4 regions of the Desulfovibrio sp. Fe33 genome follow, and region 4 is predicted to be linked to each of the others. Evidence: predicted binding sites of a transcription regulator. Region 4 holds the regulator's gene; each other region holds the start of a gene.
What was found. The regulator sigma-54, encoded in region 4, starts transcription at its own class of promoters, with help from an activator protein. The targets are predictions, from matches to a motif close to CTGGCACGGNNNNTGCTT.
Positions count from the first base shown of each region.

Region 1 (5,411 bases), 110 kb from region 4:
GGTATCCACCTTTCTGAAAAAGCGGTCGCTCTCATTCGGCATCAGGCTGTGATCCTTGCGGATGTCCCGCAAAAGGAAGAACGGCATGTCCTTGGCCTTCTGTTCGGCAAAGTTGAAGCCTTTCAGCAGCTTTCCGAGGTCGAGTTTGATGGCGTATTTGCCGAAACGGAGAATGTTCAGTTCGTCGCCATCCTGCCGAAAAATCCGGCCGTTATGGAAGACGACATGAATTTTCGCCTCCTGCGGGTTGGAGACGATCTCGGCCTCCGGGGCTACCACGACCACGGAAACGCCCTTGACGGAATCGTCGCGGACAAAGGCGAACTTCAACTCGCCCTTCTCGTTGTCCACCTGATGGGCGTAAAAGGTAATTCCTGGGAATTCCTTATTGAACACACCTGGTTGCAAGGCAAATTTGGAATGCGTCTTGGCGAACTGATAAAGCTTGGTCTTGAACATATCCATGCCCCAAGCCAATCCCCAGAAGGAAATGAAGAAGGCGAACAGCGTACACAAGCTGCAAAAAAGCACAGGAGCGGGAAGCATCCGGTACAGACTCACCCCACTGGCCTTGAGCGCTACGAGTTCGTTGTCCGAACTCATGCGCAAAAAAGTCAGGAAAACGCTGAGCATTGTGGCGATGGGCGTTATCAGCAGCAGAAAAAAAGGCGTCAGAAAAAAGAATAGCTGAAGAATATTCAGCACGCCTATGTTCTGCGAAAGAAAAAGCGAACGCAACTGAAGCATCCGACCCACAAGAATAAGACCGAGCAGGCAGGATACGGTCAAGCCGAAAAGCTTGAGAAGTTCGAAAAATATTTGGCGCTGGAGAAGCTTCACAGATTGAAATCAGCCCTTGTTTTCCTTGAAGAAACGCAGGAGGAATTCCATATCCTTCGGGCCGAGATTGAAGCGGACGCCCGCTTCCTCGATAAGAGCGGAGAGGGGTCTCTCGTCTCCGTTGTCCCGCATCTCGCAGACCCACGCCACGGCTTTGCGGTTCAATTCGCTTTGAGGCATTACGGTCGTCATGAATAGGCTCCTGTCTTTTAACGTACTCTCAGCGAAAGGAAGTACACCAGCTTACGAGGGGTTGCAAGACGGTGTTAGTTGGTCTAGATCGTAGCCTAATACGCATTCCAACCCCACATTACCCCTGAGGATCATATGGCACCCTGGTATGTTGCGATCATTCTCGGCATTGTCGAAGGCCTGACGGAATTTCTGCCCATATCAAGCACCGGGCACTTGATTATTGCGGGCAACCTCCTTGATTTCACCGGGCCCAAAGCCGAAACCTTCGAGATCGTCATCCAGCTCGGAGCCATCCTGGCTGTGGTGGTTCTGTACTGGGACCGCTTCGTGGGACTGCTTTTCCCAGACAAAAACCGCAAGTTTTCCGGAATATACGGTCTCTGGCTTCTGTTCCTGACGTCCCTGCCCGCCTCGATCGTCGGCCTGCTGGCGCACGGCTACATCAAGGAGTTCCTGTTCTCCCCCTTCACCGTGGCCGTGGCCCTGGCCGTGGGCGCGGCGCTCATTTTCATTGTAGAAGGGATGAACAAACGCGCCGTCACCCACTCCCTGGATGAGGTCACTCCGAAGATGGCCTTCGGCATCGGCCTGTTCCAATGCCTGGCCCTGTGGCCGGGCTTCTCCAGATCGGCGTCCACCATAATGGGCGGTATGCTTCTGGGAGCAAAACGAACCGTCGCCGCCGAATACTCGTTCATCGCCGCCGTGCCCATCATGTTCGCCGCAACCGGTTACGATTTTCTGAAAAACTACAAACTGTTCGAAAGCAGCGACCTTGTTTTCCTGCTCATCGGCTTCATCGTTTCCTTCATTTCAGCCTGGCTTGCGATCAAAGGATTCATTGTCCTGCTCGGCAGGCTTACCTTGCGTCCTTTCGCAGTCTACCGCGTTATCCTCGCCGCCTTGATTCTCCTGTTTTTGTAATATGTTCCATTTTTTTGCCTAAACAGGGATTTTCCACTTGCCAAGCCCAAAAAGACGGTCTATAGACTGTGACCGCTTCGACGGAACAAACGTGGCGAGGTAGCTCAGTTGGTTAGAGCATGCGGCTCATATCCGCAGCGTCGGAGGTTCAAGTCCTCTCCTCGCTACCACGAATGAAATTGGAAGTCCTTGAAATCAAATAGGTTTCAAGGACTTTCTTTTTCCCTTTTCTTATGGCCGCACGCGCTTCATGCGCCCGCCGCAGAAAATACCCCAATAGATTCAGGCTATATTGTTCTCAGCTCATGCCTATGCTCCTTGGCTATCCTGCATGTCGAAGAAGGTTCTATTCTTTATCCAACTGATTATTTTCCCCCACGCCGCCTGAATAAACCTCCGCGCAAAAAAACAGGCCGCATGTAATAGATTTCGACGCTCTGTATTTGGCAGCATAACCAACTGAATATAAAGTCTATATTTGCAGCAGATTACAAGCGCCGATAAAGGCTTCCCATGAGCGAATAGGGCTTGGATGGACATCAAAATCCTCTCGCGAGTCAGGAACCCCCCTCTTTCTTCTTCGCATGGGATAATCCCGATAAGTTTGATTCTGGAAAAAACAGGATCAATCTTCCCATGTCCCTATTCTTTGCCAAAGCAAGGAATTTTCCAAACAACAATCAATCATATTAACTCATTGCAATTTCACACCATCCTCTGAGTGGCTCTTCGTCAACACGCTACAGCCGGAGTTCCTTAAAACCGGCTTCCATTGTCCCGAACATGCGATACCTGAAAAGTGTAAACCAACGCCCACTCATGTCGGAATAATTTACACCAAATATGCTCTTACAGGGCCACAATAGCGATAATAATTTACGATAATACAGTTAGTTATAAAAATGGAACAGGTTGTGCATATCCCCAAGAAAAATGGGAGGACCGTTATGAAGAAAATTTCGATCAAGTTATTGGCAGCCTTCTTCCTGATGATGCTCGTGACGCAACCTGCGTACGCTGCCTTCATCAATGAATGGACCTACTCGCTCTCCTACGAGCTGAGCGACTACACCAACGAAGCGGGCACTCAGGCAGGAATGGATTTGGTAAACAACCCCGATGGCTGGAGCCTTACCTGGGGCGTCGACGCGACCCACCCCGAAGGGAGCTCCGTCGGTTCCTACGACAAGACCGGCACCGTAGCGACCAACAGCTCGACCGTCATCGAAGACCACCTCTACCACAACAACCAGGTCATCAGCGCAGACACCGACTCTCTCATGAGCGGCAAGCTGAGCGCGACCCTGACCCTGCAGGGCTACAACCCTTACTCCGACACCGTCGCCACCTTCTCCACCGTTCTCGAATTCCTGTTCTTCGAGACTTCCAACAACTTCTTCTTCCCGAACACCAACGACGTGTTTATCCTGCTGAACCCCGAAGCGGCTTCCCAGACCTTCATCTATGATGATTGGGAATACTCCTTCTCGTTCCTCAGCGGCATTGATCCCCTGGATCCCGACAGCCTGAGCAACATGTACATGGGACCTCCTGCCACTGACGGCGGCTACATCTCCGTGCTGGATCTGCTGCACGACGAAGAAAGCCCCTACTACTACGTCCCCGAAAGCGGCCTGTACTTCGGTTGGGAAACCGCGGAAAACGCCCTGACCTGGATCGACTCCGAACTGACGGTCACCGGCACCCCGCCCGTTCCCGAGCCGTCCACCTTCATCATCTTCGGTCTCGGCATCGCCACCCTGGCCTTTGTCGGCAGAAGGATGCAGCGCAAGCAATAGCTTCATCAATCGACCAATCCCCCCCTCAAAGCCCATGTAGCAATACATGGGCTTTACTTTTTCCCTTTCACCCAATACGCCGCCCCTTTTCCCCACGGCTAAAAGTGGCTCATCATGACTAGACGACACGTCATATGGTCATCTATCAAACTTCAAACTGCGCCCCAAAGTCGCCGCCATACCGCATGAATCCGAGCAGACGTTTGTCCCAATATGCTGAGCCATATTGTTTTTCCCTCAAAACAAGGGTAGAAATATACCAAAGAAATCGGAGCATCATGCTGAACGCGACACGCCTTATTCATATTTTCCTCACTCTGCTTCTCTTGGCGGCATGTTCCAATGAACCCGCCAACGTATTTCAGGGGTATGTGGAAGGCGAATACATTCATGTGGCCGCGGGCCTGGGCGGCACCCTCCAGGACTTGGCAGTGAAGCGAGGCCAGGTCGTGGCCGCAGGAGCCCCGCTTTTCACGTTGGAACGCGATTACGAACAGGCGGCCGTAAACGAAGCGACGCACGGACTGCAACGTGCCCAAGACAATCTGGCCAATCTGCGCAAGGGCCAAAGACCTTCGGAGATAGCCTCCATCCAGGCCCGGCTGCAAAAAGCAAAGTCCTCCGTTTCCCTGGCGAAGATCGAATATGAGCGCCGCGTCAAGCTTGTGGCCGCCGCGACCATCTCCCAGGAAGAACTTGACCGGGCTGAAAGCGATTACGAGCAAAAGCAGCAACTCGTCAGCGAAATCGAGTCGGAACTGCGGACCGCCCGCCTGGGCGCACGCAGCGACCTCATTCTGGCGGCCGAGTCCGAAGTCCGCCAGGCCAGGGCGCAACTCGACCAGGCGCAATGGAGTTTCGATCAAAAGCACACCGTTGCACCGGTCGAAGGATTTGTGTTCGACACCCTCTTCCGGGTGGGCGAATGGGTCCCTGCCGGCCAGCCGGTGGTTTCCCTGCTGCCGCCCCAGAACATCGAAGTGCGCTTCTATGTGCCGGAAACCGTGGTGGGCAAGCTGCAAGCGGGACAAACGGTCATTGTCAACTTCGATGGGGCCTCAACCCCGGTGGAAGCTACAGTCTCCTATATTTCTCCGTCCGCCGAATACACCCCCCCGGTCATCTATTCCAGCCAGAGCCGGGCCAAGCTGGTCTTCCAGCTCAAAGCCGCTCCTTCCCTTAAAAACGCGGCCAAGCTCCATCCTGGGCAGCCGGTGGATGTCACCGTACCAGACCTGGAACCCTGACCGCCCTATCCCGCCCATGACTTCCGACATCATCATCGACGTCCAGGGACTGACCAAAACTTTCGGTCCCAAGACCGTGGTCGACGGTTTGAACATGCAAATCCGCAAAGGCGAGATTTACGGGTTCCTCGGCCCCAACGGCTCTGGCAAGACCACATCCATCCGAATGCTCTGCGGCCTGCTCAAGCCCAACGCCGGTTCCGGCACATGCCTTGGCTTCGACGTCATCACCGAATCGGCAAGGATCAAACCGCATGTAGGCTACATGACGCAACAATTCAGCTTGTATGAGGATTTGACCGTCCGGGAAAATATCGAATTCACGGCCCGCATCTTCGGTCTTTCCGCTCCCGGGAAAAGAGCAAAAGACTGCATTGAGCGCATGGGACTCGGCCCCTTCGAAAAA
Region 1 is NZ_JAQKGU010000003.1:168,068-173,478, forward strand. It holds gene lptF (LPS export ABC transporter permease LptF) at 1-840, opposite strand, end outside; gene PSN43_RS05920 (hypothetical protein) at 850-1,032, opposite strand; gene PSN43_RS05925 (undecaprenyl-diphosphate phosphatase) at 1,168-1,959, shown strand; tRNA gene PSN43_RS05930 (tRNA-Met) at 2,053-2,129, shown strand; gene PSN43_RS05935 (THxN family PEP-CTERM protein) at 2,907-3,758, shown strand; gene PSN43_RS05940 (HlyD family secretion protein) at 4,037-5,005, shown strand; gene PSN43_RS05945 (ABC transporter ATP-binding protein) at 5,022-5,411, shown strand, end outside.
Region 1: the regulator sigma-54 is predicted to act here: its motif matches at 2,862-2,879, upstream of PSN43_RS05935 (THxN family PEP-CTERM protein).

Region 2 (5,411 bases), on a different contig from region 4:
TCACTTCCGCCGCGCGGCAATCCCCCTGATGCCGCGCGGCGGGGCGAAAACTGCGACTAGGCGTCGTTCTCGCTCAAGTACTTCGTAATCATGGCGTCATACTCGCTGGTCAGCCTGAAGGTCAGGGTGGCCATCTCCTTGCGGAAGGCGAGCGTCAGGCCGCCGTGCTCCTCGATCTCCTGGCGTACCGTCTCATAGTACTGGGGATCGGGGACCACGCAGATGGAATGGAAGTTCTTGGCGGTGGCGCGCAACATGGTGGGACCGCCGATGTCAATCTGCTCCACCGCGGCCTTGAGGTCCAGGCCCTTGGCTACGGCGTCGGCGAAGTTGTACAGGTTGACGCAAACCAGGTCGAACGGCTCGATGCCGAAATCGCGCAGGGTTTCCATGTGCGCCTCGTCATCCTTGTCGGCCAGGATGCCGCCGTGGATGTGCGGGTGAAGGGTCTTGACCCGGCCGCCGAGAATTTCGGGGAAATCGGTGACGTCGGACACCGAGGTGACGGGCAGCCCGGCGCCCTGCAGCATCTTCTTGGTGCCGCCGGTGGACACCAGTTCACACCCCTGCTCAACCAGGAACTCGCCGAACTCGGCAAGACCGGTCTTGTCGGTCACTGAAAGAATAGCTCTCTTAACAGGCAACAGATTCATCGCAAACCTCACTTGATGTTTTGTGAGCCTGTGCCAGATTTGTTGCCCAAAGGCAAGGCGCGGAAGGCCACGGTTTCCGGCGAAAATCAGCGCAATGGACCGGAGTTTTTCCACAGCTGTTCAAAAAACTTTGATTCCCGACGGCAAAAACTGCAAAAAAACCAAAACCGAGCCGCCCTCGCCGAAACGGGTGAACGGGCGGAAAACACTCAACAGCCCATCATTGCAGGACGATGAACAAGCAACGTGACCATCTGACGTTGGAACGGAATAAAGGGGACGGCGAACAGCCCCAGGCAGGGCCGCCGCTGAACTCGGAAAGCGGAAAGGACCGACGCTGGACATCCCCGGGCGGGGAAACGTCTTCACGCGGCCGACGAGCGTCTCGACGCCCTGAGGGCTGACCTCCCGCCCCGCGGCAAAAGGCTGCGGGACGGGAAATCAACGGGAGGGGAGACCTTTATCAGGACCTGATCTGGTCGAGCATTTCCTTGGCGGCGGCGTGCTCGGGATCCTTTTCGAGGATGATCTCAAGCTGCTTGACGGCCGCCTCGGTCTGCCCGGCACAAACGAGGCATCCGGCCAGAGAATAGCGCACTTCATGCTTGGCCGGATCGATTTCAAGGTAATTTTCGAGATGCGGGATGGTCTCGCCGAGACGGTTCAGCTCATGGCCGAGCCGAATCAGGCTGAACAGGGCGACCATGTTCTCGGGGTTCATGCCGACGGCCTCGACAAACAGGGAGAAGGCCTCTTCCTTGCCGCCGTTCTCCATGAGAATGAGTCCGATCCCTGAAAGACTCTTGTCGGAAGGCTCGATCTTGTGGGCCTTCCGGTACATGATCTCGGCGTTCTTCAAATCGCCGCGCTGGACAGCGACGGTAGCCAGGCCGAGATACGGGTCGGGATGGACGCCGTTGGAACCGACGGCCTTCTTGTAATACTCCTCGGCCTTGTCCAGCTCACCCATGAACAGGTAGCATTCGCCGAGTTCCTTGTTGATTTCGTAATCCAGATGACCACTCATAGTTCCCCTCCATTTCTCCTTTTCCCGAAGGGCCGGGCTGAAAAAATCTCCTTGGCCGATTCGGCCGAAACCGATCTAGCAATCAATGTGCCAACAACTGATTCCGCCACAACAGGCCATTGCAAAGATAAAACTATAACCCACTGTAAAAAATCATATTTTACGGCATACGCCTAACCGCGCCCCCTCCATTTCTCCTCCCCCACGAGGGGCCGGAGGGAAGATTCTACCTCTGTTTCCGCCAAAATGACGCGCCGGCGGCCGTCCCCTTGTCCGCAACTCTGACGCGCCGTCTCCAACATTTTATATATCTTGAATTATTCCAGGATATTATTCGTTTGGAACGGGAGTTGCTTACTCTTTTTCGGTCCCGGCGGAAAATCATGCCCCCACGGGACGGCCACGGTTACGCGAATGCAGGAGGATCAAGAAATGCGAGGACTTTTCGAGCACCAGCTCAACCTGACGGCAAAGGTCATGGACCTGCGCCTGGAACGTCAAAATGTCGTCACGGGCAACATCGCCAACGTGAACACGCCGGGCTACCGGGCCCGCAGCCTCGAATTCGAAGGCCGCCTGCAGGACGCGCTGAACCAGAACGCCCTTGGCAAGCTCACCCGCACTCAGGGGTCCCATCTTCCCGCAACCTTCGATCCCGACGGCTTCAAGGGCGAAGGGCTGGACGACTTCCGGGCGCGCGAGGTCTACGGCATGGACCACGTGAACCTGGACAAGGAAATGGCCACGAACGCCAAGAACACCATGATGTACAACGCCCTGGCCTCGGTCATCAAAAAAAGTTTCGACGGCATGGGCAAGGTCATTCAGGAAGGGAGCAAGTAAATGGATATCATGACAGCCCTGGACATCGGCGCGTCCGGCCTCACGGCCCAACGGGCGCAGCTCAACGTCATTTCCATGAACATGGCCAACATCCGGACCACCAAGACGGCCGAAGGCGGCCCGTACCAGCGCAAATCCGTCTCCTTCGAGGCGACCCCGGTCTACTCGCCCTTCGACCAGGCCATGCAGGACCAGCTCAACCGCAACCTGGAAGGAGTCAAGGTGTTGGGAGTGACCGCCGACCAGCGGCCCTTCAAGCAGGTCTACGAGCCTGACCATCCCGACGCCAACGACCAGGGCTACGTGTTCTATCCGGACATCAACGTGGTTGAGGAAATGGCCAACATGATGCAGGCCATGCGCGGATACGAGGCCAACGTCCAGACGATCCAGGCGGCCAAGCAAATGTTCCAGAAAGCCCTCGTCATCGGACAAGGCTAGGGAAAAGGAGATAGCAAATGGTCGTCAAGAGCGTCGCCATCAACGCGTATCAGAGCGCCATGGACCTCCGCCGCCGCACGGTGGATTCCACGGTCTCCGAGAGCCTCAAAAAGCCCCAGGAACCCGTCCGGAGCTTCAACGACACCCTCAAGTCCTCCCTCGTCAAGGTCAACGACCTGCAAAGCGAGAAGAAGGTCATGATCGAGGAATTCGCATCCGGCAAGAGCCAGAACGTGCATGAGCTGATGATCGCCATGCAGAAGGCGGGCATGGCCATGCAGATGACCGGCGCCGTCCGCAGCAAGGTCATGTCGGCGTACAAGGAAATCATGCAGATGCCGTTCTAGGCGTCGCCGCAACCCGTAGCAACACAGCCAACGCAAGCTGGAGAATAGAAAGATGCCTCCGTTCGTCGCCGAATACTGGTCCAAAGCACAGGGTCTCTGGGCAGACCGCACCGCGTCCCAACGTATCCTCATCGGTGGATTGGCCGCCGCAGTGATCGTTTCCTTCGCGCTGATGATCTACTGGATGAACAAGCCCGACTACAGGGTCCTGATGACAAACCTCTACCCCGAGGACGCATCCAGGATCGTGGCCCTGCTCCAGGGCCAGAAGGAAAGCTACAAGCTCGAGGACAACGGCCGGACCATCAAGGTCCCGGCGGACAGGGTGTACGAGCTCAGGCTCAAGGTGGCGGGAGAAGGCAACCTGCACGGCCAGGGCATCGGCTTTGAAATTTTCGACGAAGTGCAGATCGGCCAGACCGACTTCGTGCAGCACGTCAACTACCAGCGCGCCCTGCAAGGCGAGCTGGCCCGCACCATCACGGAATTTCCCCTCGTCGACAAAGCCCGTGTCCACCTGGTCATCCCGCAGAAGTCCCTGTTCATCGAGGACCAGATAGCGCCGTCGGCGTCCATCGTCCTGCAACTCAAGGGCGACGGCAAGCTTGAGCCCGACGAGGTCAAGGGCGTCGTCAATCTGGTGTCCATGGCCGTGGAAGGCCTTGAGCCCAAGAACATCACGGTCACGGACATGAAGGGGCACCCCCTGTACACCCCGGAGGACGAGACCTCCGGCCTGGCCATGTCCAACGCCCAACTCCTCTACAAGGCGGATGTGGAAGGCAAGCTGCAACGCCGCATTCTCGAACTCCTCGGCCCCGCCGTCGGCCCGGACAAGGTCATCGCCCGCGTCAACGCCGACCTCGATTTCAGCCAGCGCACCGTGCGCAAGGAGACCTACGACCCGGACGGCTCCGTGGTCCGCTCCGAAACCCGCAATGAAGAGACCACGCAAGGCGCTGCCTCGCTGGCCGGGGGCGAGCCCGACGTCAATTTCCGGGGCGACGGCTTCACCGGAACCCAGACCACACAGGATTCCACACGCGAGTCCAGGACCACCAACTTCGAGATAAACCGGCAGGAAGAAAATATTATTACCCCCGTCGGGGAATTGAAACGCCTGACCGTTGCGGTTATCGTTGACGGGACGTGGGAGACGGGCGCCGACGGCAATGCGGTCTACGCGCCCCGATCCGCCGAGGAAATCAACCGTATCCGCACCTTGATAGAAAACGCGGTGGGCTTCGACTCGCAGCGCGGCGACACCATCGAGGTGAGCAACATCTCCTTCGGCGAACCGCAGTTGGCCGACGGCGACTCCCTCATGCGGACCATGCTGGAATACGCCCAGCGGCTGGGCAAGCCGTTCCTCAACGGCCTGCTGATCTTCCTCTTCCTCATCCTGGTCGTCCGGCCGGTGGTCATGGCCCTGATCCGGCCCAGGATCGCCGAACAGGAGATCGAGGAGATGGCGGGGCTGCCCGGCACCGAACGGTTGGCCCTCGAAGAGGAAGAAATGGACGAGGAAGCCCTGGATACGTCCAGGCGGCTCGAAAACGCCAAGAATCACGCGATTCAACTGTCCGACGAAAATATCGATCAGGCGGTCCACCTGCTCAAGACCTGGCTCACCCAGGAGGCATAAGACATGGCAGATTTTAGCGGCCCCCAGAAAACGGCCATCGTGCTCCTCGCCCTGGGCGAGAAGTTCACGGCGGAGGTGTTCAAGCGCATGGAGCGCAACGAAATCGCCGCCGTGTCCAAGGCCATGCTCGAAACCGACTCCATTCCCAAGGAGGAGGTGCTGGAAGTCCTCAAGGAATACAACGAGGCCCTGGCATACGGCGCGGAACTTCTGGTGGGCGGCCCGGAACAGGTCAAGCGTCTGCTGACCCAGTCCCTGGACTCGGAAACGGCCAAGTACATCATGGACTCCCTGGACCTGGACACCGGCCCCACGCCGTTCCAGGAACTGGAGAACGTCAGCCCGCGCATCCTGGCGCAGATTCTCCGCAACGAGCATCCCCAGACCCTGGCCCTTATCCTGGGGCATCTGCACCCGGACCAGGCCGCCGAGCTCATCCAGAACCTTCCCGCGGG
Region 2 is NZ_JAQKGU010000005.1:171,111-176,521, forward strand. It holds gene PSN43_RS09035 (IMP cyclohydrolase) at 57-653, opposite strand; gene PSN43_RS09040 (tetratricopeptide repeat protein) at 1,117-1,680, opposite strand; gene flgB (flagellar basal body rod protein FlgB) at 2,113-2,523, shown strand; gene flgC (flagellar basal body rod protein FlgC) at 2,524-2,964, shown strand; gene fliE (flagellar hook-basal body complex protein FliE) at 2,982-3,311, shown strand; gene fliF (flagellar basal-body MS-ring/collar protein FliF) at 3,364-4,956, shown strand; gene fliG (flagellar motor switch protein FliG) at 4,960-5,411, shown strand, end outside.
Region 2: the regulator sigma-54 is predicted to act here: its motif matches at 2,019-2,036, upstream of flgB (flagellar basal body rod protein FlgB).

Region 3 (5,411 bases), on a different contig from region 4:
CGTGGTGGGCTGCGGCATCCTGATCGTGGGCTATCTCTTCAACACCGTTATTTAACCGATTCCATAGGAGCAAAAATATGAAGATTCTGGTCATGGGGCCCGGCTGCCCCAAGTGTGAACAGGCCGAAAAAACCGTGCGCGAAGCCGTTGCCGAAGCGGGCGTCGCCGCCGACATCGAAAAAGTAAAGGACTTCCAGGAGATCGCCAAATACGGCATTTTCTCCACTCCTGCCGTGGTCATCGACGGCCAGGTCAAGGTGGTGGGCAAGGCCCCGTCCAAGAAAGAAGTCCTCGGCTGGCTGGAATAGCGCCAAGCCGTTTGCGGCCCATTTCCCGGCCGCTCAAATGAAAAACCCCCGTGAGCCTGCGCTCACGGGGGTTTTCAATTATCGCTGGAGGCCGCCTACAGAATGGGCAGGTACTTGTCGAGTTCGTACTCGGTGACCTGGGTGCGGTATTCGTCCCACTCGGCCAGCTTGTTCTCGACCAGGGCGGAATGCAGGTGCTCGCCGAGGATTTCCTTCATCAGCGTGGACCTCTGAAGGTTCATGGCAGCCTCGTAGAGGGAGCCGGGCAGCGCCTTGATCCGGTTGCGCTTGAGCTGGCGGTCGTTCATGGCGAAGATGTCCTCTTCAACCGGGTCCGCCAGAACGTAGTTTTCCTCGATGCCCTTGAGGCCGGAGGCCAACTGGACGGCGAAGCAGAGATACGGATTGGCGGCCGGATCCGGGCAGCGCAGCTCCATGCGGGTGGCGTTCTCCTTGCCGGGCTTGTACATGGGCACGCGGACCAGGGCCGAACGGTTGCGCCGCGCCCAGGCGATGTAGACCGGGGCCTCGTAGCCGGGGACCAGCCGCTTGTAGGAGTTGACCCACTGGTTGGTCACGCAGACGAATTCAGGGGCGTGCTTGAGAATGCCCGCGATGTAGGACTTGCCTTCGGCGGACAGATGGTATTCGTCGTTGGCGTCGTAGAAGACGTTGCGGCCGTTCTTGAAAAGCGACTGGTGGACGTGCATCCCGGAGCCGTTCTCGCCGAAGATCGGCTTGGGCATGAAGGTGGCGTAGCAGCCGAACTTGCGGGCGGTCTCCTTGACCACCACGCGATAGGTCATGGCCGTGTCGGCCATTTTCATGCCTTCCTGGTAGCGCAGGTCGATCTCGTGCTGGGACGGGGCCACCTCGTGGTGGGAGTACTCGACCTGAATGCCCATGGCGTCCAGGGCGAAAATGATGTCGCGACGGATGTTGTTGCCGAGGTCGAGCGGCGGCGCGTCGAAGTATCCGCCCGAATCCAGGGTCTCGGTGTCCTGGTCGTCGGCGAAGAGGAAGAATTCGAGCTCAGGCCCGACGTAGAAGGTGTAGCCCTTCTCGGCCGCCTGGGCCATGACCTTCTTGAGGACGAACCGGGAGTCGGCCTCGAACGGCGTGCCGTCGGGATTGACCACGTCGCAGAACATGCGGGCCACGGGTTTCTCGGCGGGCCGCCAGGAGCAGATCTGGAACGTGGTCGGATCGGGCATGGCCACCATGTCGGATTCGTCGATGCGGCAGAAGCCGAGGATGGACGAACCGTCGAAGCCCATGCCTTCCTCGAAGGAGGCTTCAAGCTCGTTGGGAGTGATCTGGAAGCTCTTGAGGGTGCCGAGGATATCCACGAACCAGTACTGGATGAAGCTGACGTTGTAATCCTTGACCGCCTTCATCACGTCGTCCGCGTTTTTGCAATTGAAAACAGGGATACTCATAAGACTCCTCCGGTTTGAATGTTGGAGCAACAGGCCGTTCGCCCCGCTGTGCGCGGCCGTCGGCCGAAACGGGCAATGCCGGTGCTTTGCACAATGATATGGATAGATGTTTACCCATTTTTTCGGTGCGGCATCAACAGAAATGTCCCGAAAATCGTTTCCGGCGCGGAAAGGCCGGGCCGGGCCGCAAAAACCGCGCGACAGGGAGTGCGGGGAATACGGTGGGCCTGGGCGCTCCCTTGCGTTGGGTGAAAAGTGTTAAAAAAAGACGCAACTTGTCGATAATATTTACACAAAATAAATTTGCCAAGCTTTTGTTTTATAATAAAGCTTTCTATTTCAAGGTGTTATCTTCTGGCATGTCTTATGCTAATGGCCGTGCAAAAACATGCAGGAGAACTCGCAATGACATCCGCCCCCTTCAAGATTTTCATGGCTTTATGCCTGGCCATACTTTGTGCAAACCCGGCTTCCGCCGCTCAGATCACCCAGTGGGAATACACGATTTCCTACGAATTCTATGATTACTGGAACCAGGAAGGCACTCAGGACGGCCTCACTTCCAGCAGCTTTACCAACGGATCGGGAGAAGTCGTGAACTCCTTGAGCTGGGGCGATGAGGGCCAAAGCTCCATCGGCTTCATCACCAAGACCGGCACGTTGAACACCGGCGCCACCGCCGAAATCGAAAACCACATGTATCACGACAACAGGTCCATTCGCGGAGACTACTTCCTCCAAGGCGGCATGATGGCCGCCAACCTGACGTTGCAGGGGATCGACCCGGTCACGGGTTCCGAGGCCTCCTTCAACACTGTTCTCGAATTCATGTTCTTTGAAACCGACAACAGCCACCCCTTCAACCCTGCGCGCAACAACGATGTGTTTGTCCTGGTCAACCCCGAAGCCTCTGTTGAGGACTTTACCTACATGGGGTATAATTACACCTTCGCTTTCACGAGCGGCCTCGGCCTGCTCGACATGGAGAGCCTGGCGGGAATGGATTACAACGGCTCTACCGTGCTGCAAACCCTTGAAGACATGGGCTATGGGGAAGTGACTTATCGGAATTTCCTATGGTGGGCCTTTGAGAACGGATGGGTCGCCGATCCGGAGTTCAACCTCTTTGGCTGGACCACCGTGGAAGACGCGACCACCTACGCCGGCTCCGCGCTGACCGTTGTCTCCAACGGCCCGGTTCCCACTCCGGAACCGTCCACCTTTGCCATCCTCGGCCTCGGCCTCGTCGGCCTGGCCTTTGTGAGCCGCCGTATGCGCCAGTAACGCCAACCGGACTGCCAACTACAACCCCGCATCTTCGGATGCGGGGTTTTTTTATGGACTATCATTTTACCTCCCCGCTTTCACGGCAGGCCGCCCCCAAGAGGGAAAAAAACCGCGCCGAAGGCGCATATATGGGATGCAAGGGTGCGAGCCCTTGCCCGCCGGAGGCGAAATCACCCGGCTATCGCAGCAAAGCGGCTTTCAACGCCTGACTTTCGTCTTCGCGGCCGGTCAGCGGACCTCGACCCTATCCTTGAGGCCGTACTTGAGGAGCAGATGATCGAGCTGGCCGGTGGTGCGCATAATATGCATTCCCTCGTCCAGTATGCCCGCCAGGAGCACAGACCGTGGACGGTTGGCCGGAGACAGGCCGAAATACAGCTCATGGCAGCCGTCCCGGCTGCACCCGGCCATGTATACCTTGCCTTCGAGACCGGCCAGCCGGGCGTAATAATCGACCACGGCGCTGCAACCGGGAATGGTCTGGACGCGGCCCTCTGCGAGCATGGCCAGCATTCGGGCAAAGGCGTCCCCGCCGTGCAGGGCGTGGAACCGGCCGGGGTGGCGGCCCAAGTCATCCTCGAACCACTGCGGATAATCGTAGCCCTGGACGAATCCGGTGACCACTTCGGCCAGGGAATCGGGACCGGCGAACCGCCAATCCCGATCCAATGTGAAGAAGCACAGGTCGGCCCGCCCCAAAGGGGTCCCGGGAAACACGAGTTCGGGAAGATTGTCCCGGGTCGCGCAGACGAGAATGTCCGCCCGGCCCGACAACACCTCATGCATCGCCCGCTTCCAGGGCAGCTCGCGGTACTCCACGTTGAATCCCCGCTCTTCGAGCACGGAACGCAGGACCTCAACGGCGTAGCCCTCCCGGTTGGAATTAGGCTCACCGGTGTAGGGCATCCAGCTATCCGAAACCGCCACCACACGCTCCAATCCGGCCGCCGGACGCGGCCACAAGATCGGAGCAAACAGGCAACAGGCCAAAAGGCAGACCAGGCAACGCCCCCGAAGGCTGAATTTCCCATCCATTGTCGGCATATCCTTCGAGCCTGCGCGGGAAAGCCCGCAGGACTACTTCACCACCAGCACGGGCTTGGACGTGATCTGGAGCACCTTGTGGGTGACGGAGCCGAGGAACAGGCCTTCCAGGTCGGACTTGCCCTTGGAGCCCATGACGATGACGTCGCAACGCTCATTGTCGGCCACGTTGGCGATGACGTCGGCCACGTCCCCGCCCACGACCAGCTCCTGGAAATCCACCTTGGCGTTGGACAGCCTGGCGCGGTAATGGGCCATGATGTCCTCGGCGTTCCGGTTCAGGTATTCGAGCAGTTCGTTGGCGTTGGGCTGCCCCAGGGCCGTGGGCACGGTCCGGCGCACGTTGAGCAGGATGACGGTCCCCCCGCTCCCGGCCAGCTCGATGGCCATGTCGGCGGCCGCATCGGACAGCCGCGAACCGTCGACCGGAAGAAGAATTCGGGAAATGTTCATGAGTCCGCTCCTTTGCATTTGGCGTTCAGGGCGCGCCTTCAATGAAGCACGCGACCCAAGGCTACACCATGGAGCCAGGCGCTGCCAACACGATTGTACAATCAATCGATCGATGTCAGGCCCATGAAGGCGAGCACGGCGGGGTCCCTTTCCGGTCCGTCGCCATCGACGACCACGGTCCGCGCGTCCGGCTGGAGCACGCCGAGATCGCGGTAAAAGGACTCGGCCCGGCCGGAGCGGAAGCATATTCCGTCGCAGGAACGAAACCCGGCCCGGAGCATGGGTTTGGCCAGAGCGGAGAACAGCCGCCCCTTGAGCCCGCCGTCGGCAAAGGCGGTCCCCGGCCCGTCCGCCAACGCGAAGACCTTCTTCTCCTCGCCCACCCAGGCCATGCGCGCGGCCAGGGAGCCGTAAACCATCGGCTTGAGGCCCGCGGACAGGACCAGATCGGGCCGGATGCGGAACAGGACCTGCTTGAGATGAAGCAGCGTGCCGATGTCGCTCACCGGCGTCAGTCCGCCCGGCGCGAGGGGATACATGGCGTATTCCGCGCCCAGGGACTCGAAACCGTCGGCGACGTCCGGCCCCCCGGCCGGAGCCACGGCGTTGACCTCATGCCCGAGGGAAACCATGGACGACAGCAGCGAACCGCAACCGGCCAGCAGGACCTCGGCGTCTTCATGGATGACGGCGATCTTCATGGGATTGCTGTAACAGACGATTTGCGTTTTGAAAACAGGGACCTACCAGATGGCTTCGCCCAGGGTTCCGCGCATCTCGTAGGGGAAAGTCTCTCTGCCCACGGTCATGTCCCCCTTGAGATCGAACCGCGTCCGGAAGAAATCGTCCGGATCAATGACGGCCGTTCCCGAGGATTTGT
Region 3 is NZ_JAQKGU010000001.1:181,479-186,889, reverse strand. It holds gene PSN43_RS00915 (permease) at 1-55, shown strand, start outside; gene PSN43_RS00910 (thioredoxin family protein) at 78-308, shown strand; gene PSN43_RS00905 (glutamine synthetase family protein) at 404-1,747, opposite strand; gene PSN43_RS00900 (THxN family PEP-CTERM protein) at 2,153-3,031, shown strand; gene PSN43_RS00895 (substrate-binding periplasmic protein) at 3,263-4,078, opposite strand; gene PSN43_RS00890 (universal stress protein) at 4,112-4,531, opposite strand; gene PSN43_RS00885 (glycosyltransferase) at 4,633-5,232, opposite strand; gene PSN43_RS00880 (hypothetical protein) at 5,275-5,411, opposite strand, start outside.
Region 3: the regulator sigma-54 is predicted to act here: its motif matches at 2,102-2,119, upstream of PSN43_RS00900 (THxN family PEP-CTERM protein).

Region 4 (5,411 bases):
CATGATCTCTTGCTGCAAAATGTCGTGGGCCAGTTCATCGTTGGCTACGATGACGGTCCTGGCTCCGGTGTACGGCAGCCACGTCTCGATGATCTGGCCGTGAATCAAGCGGTTGTCGATACGAACGAGAGTCACGGCTTTATTCCTACTTCTTTGCTTTTTTACGCAGCATCGCCCCGGCGACCTTGATTCCCTGCTGACCTGCGACCATGGCCCGTTCGGCCAGTTCATGCAACTGCATGGATCTCCCTTGCAGGGCCGCCACGAGCATGGGCAGATTGACGCCGGTGATAACCTCGACATTTTCCGATTTCATAAGCGACAGGGACATGGTCGTGGGAGAACCGCCGAACAAGTCGGTGAGGGCCAGGACGCCCTTCCCCTGTTCAAGAGACTGGATGGCCTTTCTTACGCCCTCCAATGCCTCGTCCACACCCTTCTGCACGTCGATCCCCACGGCCAGGCAGTTCACCTGGGGACCCAGGACCATCTCCGCCGCCTGAAGCAGGGTTTCGCCGAAAGTTCCGTGCGTAACCAGCACCACGCCGATCACGCCTTCCTTTTTTTCAGTCTTTGCAACCATGTCTAACCGAGTTCCATATGTCGATGTTCAATCGATACTGTATACCCTTTTTCCTTGAGTGTCGCCAGTACCGACTCGGCAACGGATACCGACCTGTGTCGGCCTCCGGTGCAACCCAGCGCCAGAGTTATCCTGTAGCGTCCTTCGTCTGCGTAAAGCGGAAGGATATAAAGCAGAAATTCATGAAACCGCTTGATAAACCCGCTCCCGGCGGGATTATCGAGGACATAGTCGGACACGGCCTTGTCCATGCCGGACAATGGGCGCAGCGACTTGTCGAAATAGGGATTAGGCAGAAAACGGAGGTCAAAGACCAAATCAGCCTCGGACGGCACGCCATACTTGAAGCCGAAGGTGATGATGTGCACCCGCATCCCCATACGCACGTCTTCCAGGGCCGACCATTTGGTTTGAATGACCCTGCGCAGATCGTGGATGGAATAGTCCGTGGTGTCCAAGACCAGGGCGGCTTGGGAACGCACCGGCTCAAGGAGCTGCTTTTCCTTTTCAAGGGCCTGTTCCAGCCCGAGATTACGGCACTCGAGCGGATGCGGACGGCGAGTCGTGGCGTAACGGCGAACCAACTCGGCCATCTTAGCCTCAAGGAAAAGGACTTGCGGCGTGATGCCGAGTTCCCGGAACCCTTCCAACGCCTGTCCCCATCCGTCAACGAACTCGAACTGGCGAAGGTCCATGCCGAGCGCCAGGCCACGGTATTTGGTGTCGAATTTGAGAATGAGATCGGCGAGTTTGGGCGACATCTCGGACGGCAGTCCGTCGATACAAAAGAACCCGAGGTCCTCAAAAACCCGAAGTGCGGTACTCTTGCCGGAACCGGAAAGTCCGGTAACGATGACCACGGGGAATGAATTGTTCGACGTCAAAGGAGCCCACCCTTCGATTTAGACGCTTTTGAGGAGAGACCAGAGGGCCTCGAGATCTTCGGCCGCAAGAAACTCCTTGCGAAATTCCTCGTCCTTGAGAAGGCGGGATATCTGGGCCAGGACGCGCAGATGCATACCCGCCACCTGTTCCGGCGCGAGCACCAGGAAGAAGATATGGCAAGGACTGTGATCGAGCGCCTCGAACTCCACGCCCTTCCGGCTGCGCCCCACGACCACGATAACCTTCTCCAGGTCCTCGAGCTTGCCGTGCGGGATGGCGATGCCATCCCCGATGCCTGTGGAGCCGAGTCTTTCTCGATCGAGAAGGACACGGACCGCCTGGTCCGTGTCCATCTCTGGATATTGCTCGCCCAAGGGGGCGACTAGTTCATGCAACACGTCCGATTTGTCTTCGGACTGCAATTCGGGAAGGATCAACTCCTTCGCCAGGTAGTCACTGAGTTTCATGCTTAGTTACCGGGGTCGATCAGTCCGTAATCGCCGTTCTTTCTCTTGTATATGACGTTAACGCCTTCGGTTTCCGAATTGCGAAACACCAGGAACTCGTTATCAAGGGCATCCAGCTGCATGGCGGCCTCGTCCACGGACATGGGCTTGGGCTCGTATGCATCGGTGCCGACGATGGTGGGAGCGGAACCGCTGCCGTCCTCGAAGGACAGGTAGTTCATCTGCACCATTTTATTCGGACGCGCCTGTCTGGGGCGGTTCTTCATCTTTTCCCGCATCTTGCGGAGCTGGGCTTCCAGCTTGTCCAGGACCATATCAATGGTGGAGTACATGTCTTCAGAGTCTTCGTAGGCCGAGATATGAATGCGATCCGAATTCAGGATCACATCCGCCTTATGGCGGAACTTATCGACCAGCAGGTTGACCTGGAGATCTGCCTCCGCATCGGAAACGTACTTTGCTACCTTTTCAAAACGCTTTTCCGCGTACCCCTTGAGGTGATCGGAAGGCTCGAAATTCTTGAAAGTGAAGCTGATGTTCATACGCTGCCTCCTGGTTGTGTTTGCGGCAAGCAGAATCTAGAAATACTGCTTGCGTTTCGAAGACGAAGGAATGCCCATGGCCGAGCGGTATTTGGCGACCGTGCGCCGGGCGATGTTCACTTCCAGCTTTTCCTGGAGGATTTCGCCGATTCTCTCGTCGCTGAGCGGTTTCTTCGTGTCTTCTTCTGAGATCATTTGCTTGATGAGCGCCTTGACGCTCTCCGAACCCACCTGGGAACCGTCATTGAGGTCCAGGGCCGAATTGAAGAAGAACTTCAACTCGAAAATGCCGTGAGGAGTCGAAACATACTTGCTGGTAGTGATCCGGCTCACGGTGGACTCGTGCATCTCTATATCTTCTGCCACCTCCTTGAGGATCAGGGGTTTGAGCTTTGTCACGCCTTCCTCGAAAAAGGCTCTTTGGAATCCGACAATGCTTTCGACTACTTTATACAGGGTTCGCTGCCGCTGGTACAGACTTTTCATCAACCATGCGGCGGAACGCATCTTTTCCTGGAAATATTCCTTTTCCTTGTCGGCAGCGCCCTTCATGGAATCCATGTAGAAGGTGTTCATCTGCAAACGGGGCATACCATCCTCGTTGAGGATGATGACGAAGTCGTCACCGTATTTGTAGACGAAGACATCAGGGCTTACGTAATGCGGCTCGGTGCTGGAAAAGCTGGCGCCCGGCATGGGGTCAAGGGTCTGGAGCAAATCCAAATAATCCTTGAGCTCCTCCATGGAAATCTTGAACTTGCGGGCGAGAGGCTTATAGCGGTTCTTTTCCAGGTCTTCCAAGTGGTCCTGCACCAGGGAGACAAGAATCGGATCGTCATAGCCCAGGACTTCCATCTGGACCAGAAGACACTCCTGAGGAGTGCGCGCCCCCACTCCCACCGGGTCGAGATGCTGGATGCGGGTGAGAACGCTCTCGATTTCCTCTTCGGAAGCCTGAACCATGGCGGCTATCTCTTCCATGGAAGCCTGAAGGTAGCCGTTGGAATCGAGATTGCCCAGAATGACGTCACCAATCGCCAACTCGCTTTCCGTGAAGCTGGAAAGACGCATCTGCCAATTGAGATGGCCTTCCAGGGAAGGCTTGGAAGCGAGCCGCGCCTCGAAGGAAACACCCTCTTCCGGCATTTCCAGGTCGCGTGACAACGCCTGCTTGGAAGTGGAGGAAAATTCGCCGAGATAGTTCTCCCAATCCGCGTTCCGAACCAACTCCTCTTCCGCCTGGGACTCGGTCAGGACCTCGGTCTTGTCGGGCACCTCGGTTTCCGTTTCCGTTTCATCCAGGAAAGGATTCTCCAACAATTCCTGCTGCACCGTCTCCAACAGTTCAAGACGGGAGAGCTGCAGCAGCTTGATGGCCTGCTGCAACTGAGGCGTCATGACCAGTTGCTGCGAGAGCTTGAGCTGTTGTCGAAGTTCCAATCCCATGATTCGTCACTCACTTAGGGTTGTGTTTATCGGCTGACGGATAAAGAAAATTTTTTTACACAGCCTGCCATTTCTTTCGATTGAACTATGCCACAACGAATTAAAGGATGCAACACCATGGTGATAACATCCTGTTTCTACTGCCAATCCATCGGGCACTATATGGCATGAAAAAAGTGTACCAACCTTTGGGTACGGTGTAAATCGAGAAAGCTAAAAAAAGATTCGGTCTTTGGATTAGAGCCGGAAGTCTTCGCCCAGGTAAATCTGGCGGGCTCGGCTGGACTTCACGATATCGGTCGGAGCACCTTCCAGGATGACCGTACCCTCGTAAACGAGGTAGGCCCGGTCGCAGATATTCAATGTTTCCCGAACGTTGTGGTCGGAAATGAGGATGCCGATCTCCATGGACTTGAGCACGGAGATAATCTCCTGAATGTCGATAACGGCAATGGGGTCGATACCTGCGAACGGCTCATCGAGAAGAATGAACTGTGGGTCGAGGATCAGCGCCCGGGCTATTTCCAGCCTGCGGCGCTCGCCGCCGGACAGGAACATGGCCGCCTGATCCGCCAGCTTGGTGATGGTGAACATCTCAAGCAGCTCGTCCGCCCTGGCCCGCTGCTCCTTGGAAGTCATGGAAGTCTGTTCGAGGATGATCTCCAAATTCTGGCGCACGGTCAGTTTCTTGAAGATCGAGCTTTCCTGCGGGAGGTAGCTCACCCCGAGCCTCGCGCGTTCGTGCAGAGGCTTGTCCGTAAGCTCCTTCCCGTCAAGGGTCACAACTCCGGTGTTGGGCCGCACGATGCCTACAAGCATGTAGAACGTCGTGGTTTTTCCCGCGCCGTTTGGCCCGAGCAGACCGACGACTTCCCGGGGGTGAAGCTCAATGTTGATGCCGTGCACGACCTCTTTCTGGCCGTACCGCTTGGACAGGTTGGTTGCGCGAAGACCTTCGCCCATCTATTGCACCTTCACGTTGCCGGGAGTCATGAAGATGGCCTTGACGCGCTGCTCGCCACCGATGACCTCGGACCGGTCGTCCTTGATATGGAAATTGATGACTTCGCCCGTCAGGGAATTGGGACCGTCCTGCAATTTGGGATTCTGCTCCATCTTGAGAAGCTGCGGACCGACCATATACGTCAGCCTTCCGCAGGTCCCCTCGGTATTCCCCTTCTTCGCCCGGACATTACCCTCGGCGACAATACGCTCAATGCTGTCGGCCGAGAATTTTCTCTGCCCGCTCGCCAGAAGGTAGGCCGAAAGCTTGTCGGCCCAAAGGGTAAGCTCGCCGTGAATGGCGACCACATTGCCCACAAAGGAAATTATCTTGCCCGCCTCGTCGTAGGTCATGCGATCGGACGTGATCTTTACCGGCACACGGCTTGGATCAATGCCCACCTGCACCGGCGCGGGCGGCGGAGTCACGGCAACAGGCGCCTTGACCTCGCCTTCGCCGGAGTCGAGTTTCGGAGCGGCAGCGGG
Region 4 is NZ_JAQKGU010000003.1:62,977-68,387, reverse strand. It holds gene PSN43_RS05425 (PTS sugar transporter subunit IIB) at 1-135, opposite strand, end outside; gene PSN43_RS05420 (PTS sugar transporter subunit IIA) at 146-583, opposite strand; gene rapZ (RNase adapter RapZ) at 586-1,467, opposite strand; gene PSN43_RS05410 (PTS sugar transporter subunit IIA) at 1,486-1,935, opposite strand; gene hpf (ribosome hibernation-promoting factor, HPF/YfiA family) at 1,938-2,477, opposite strand; gene rpoN (RNA polymerase factor sigma-54) at 2,514-3,923, opposite strand; gene lptB (LPS export ABC transporter ATP-binding protein) at 4,161-4,886, opposite strand; gene PSN43_RS05390 (LptA/OstA family protein) at 4,887-5,411, opposite strand, start outside.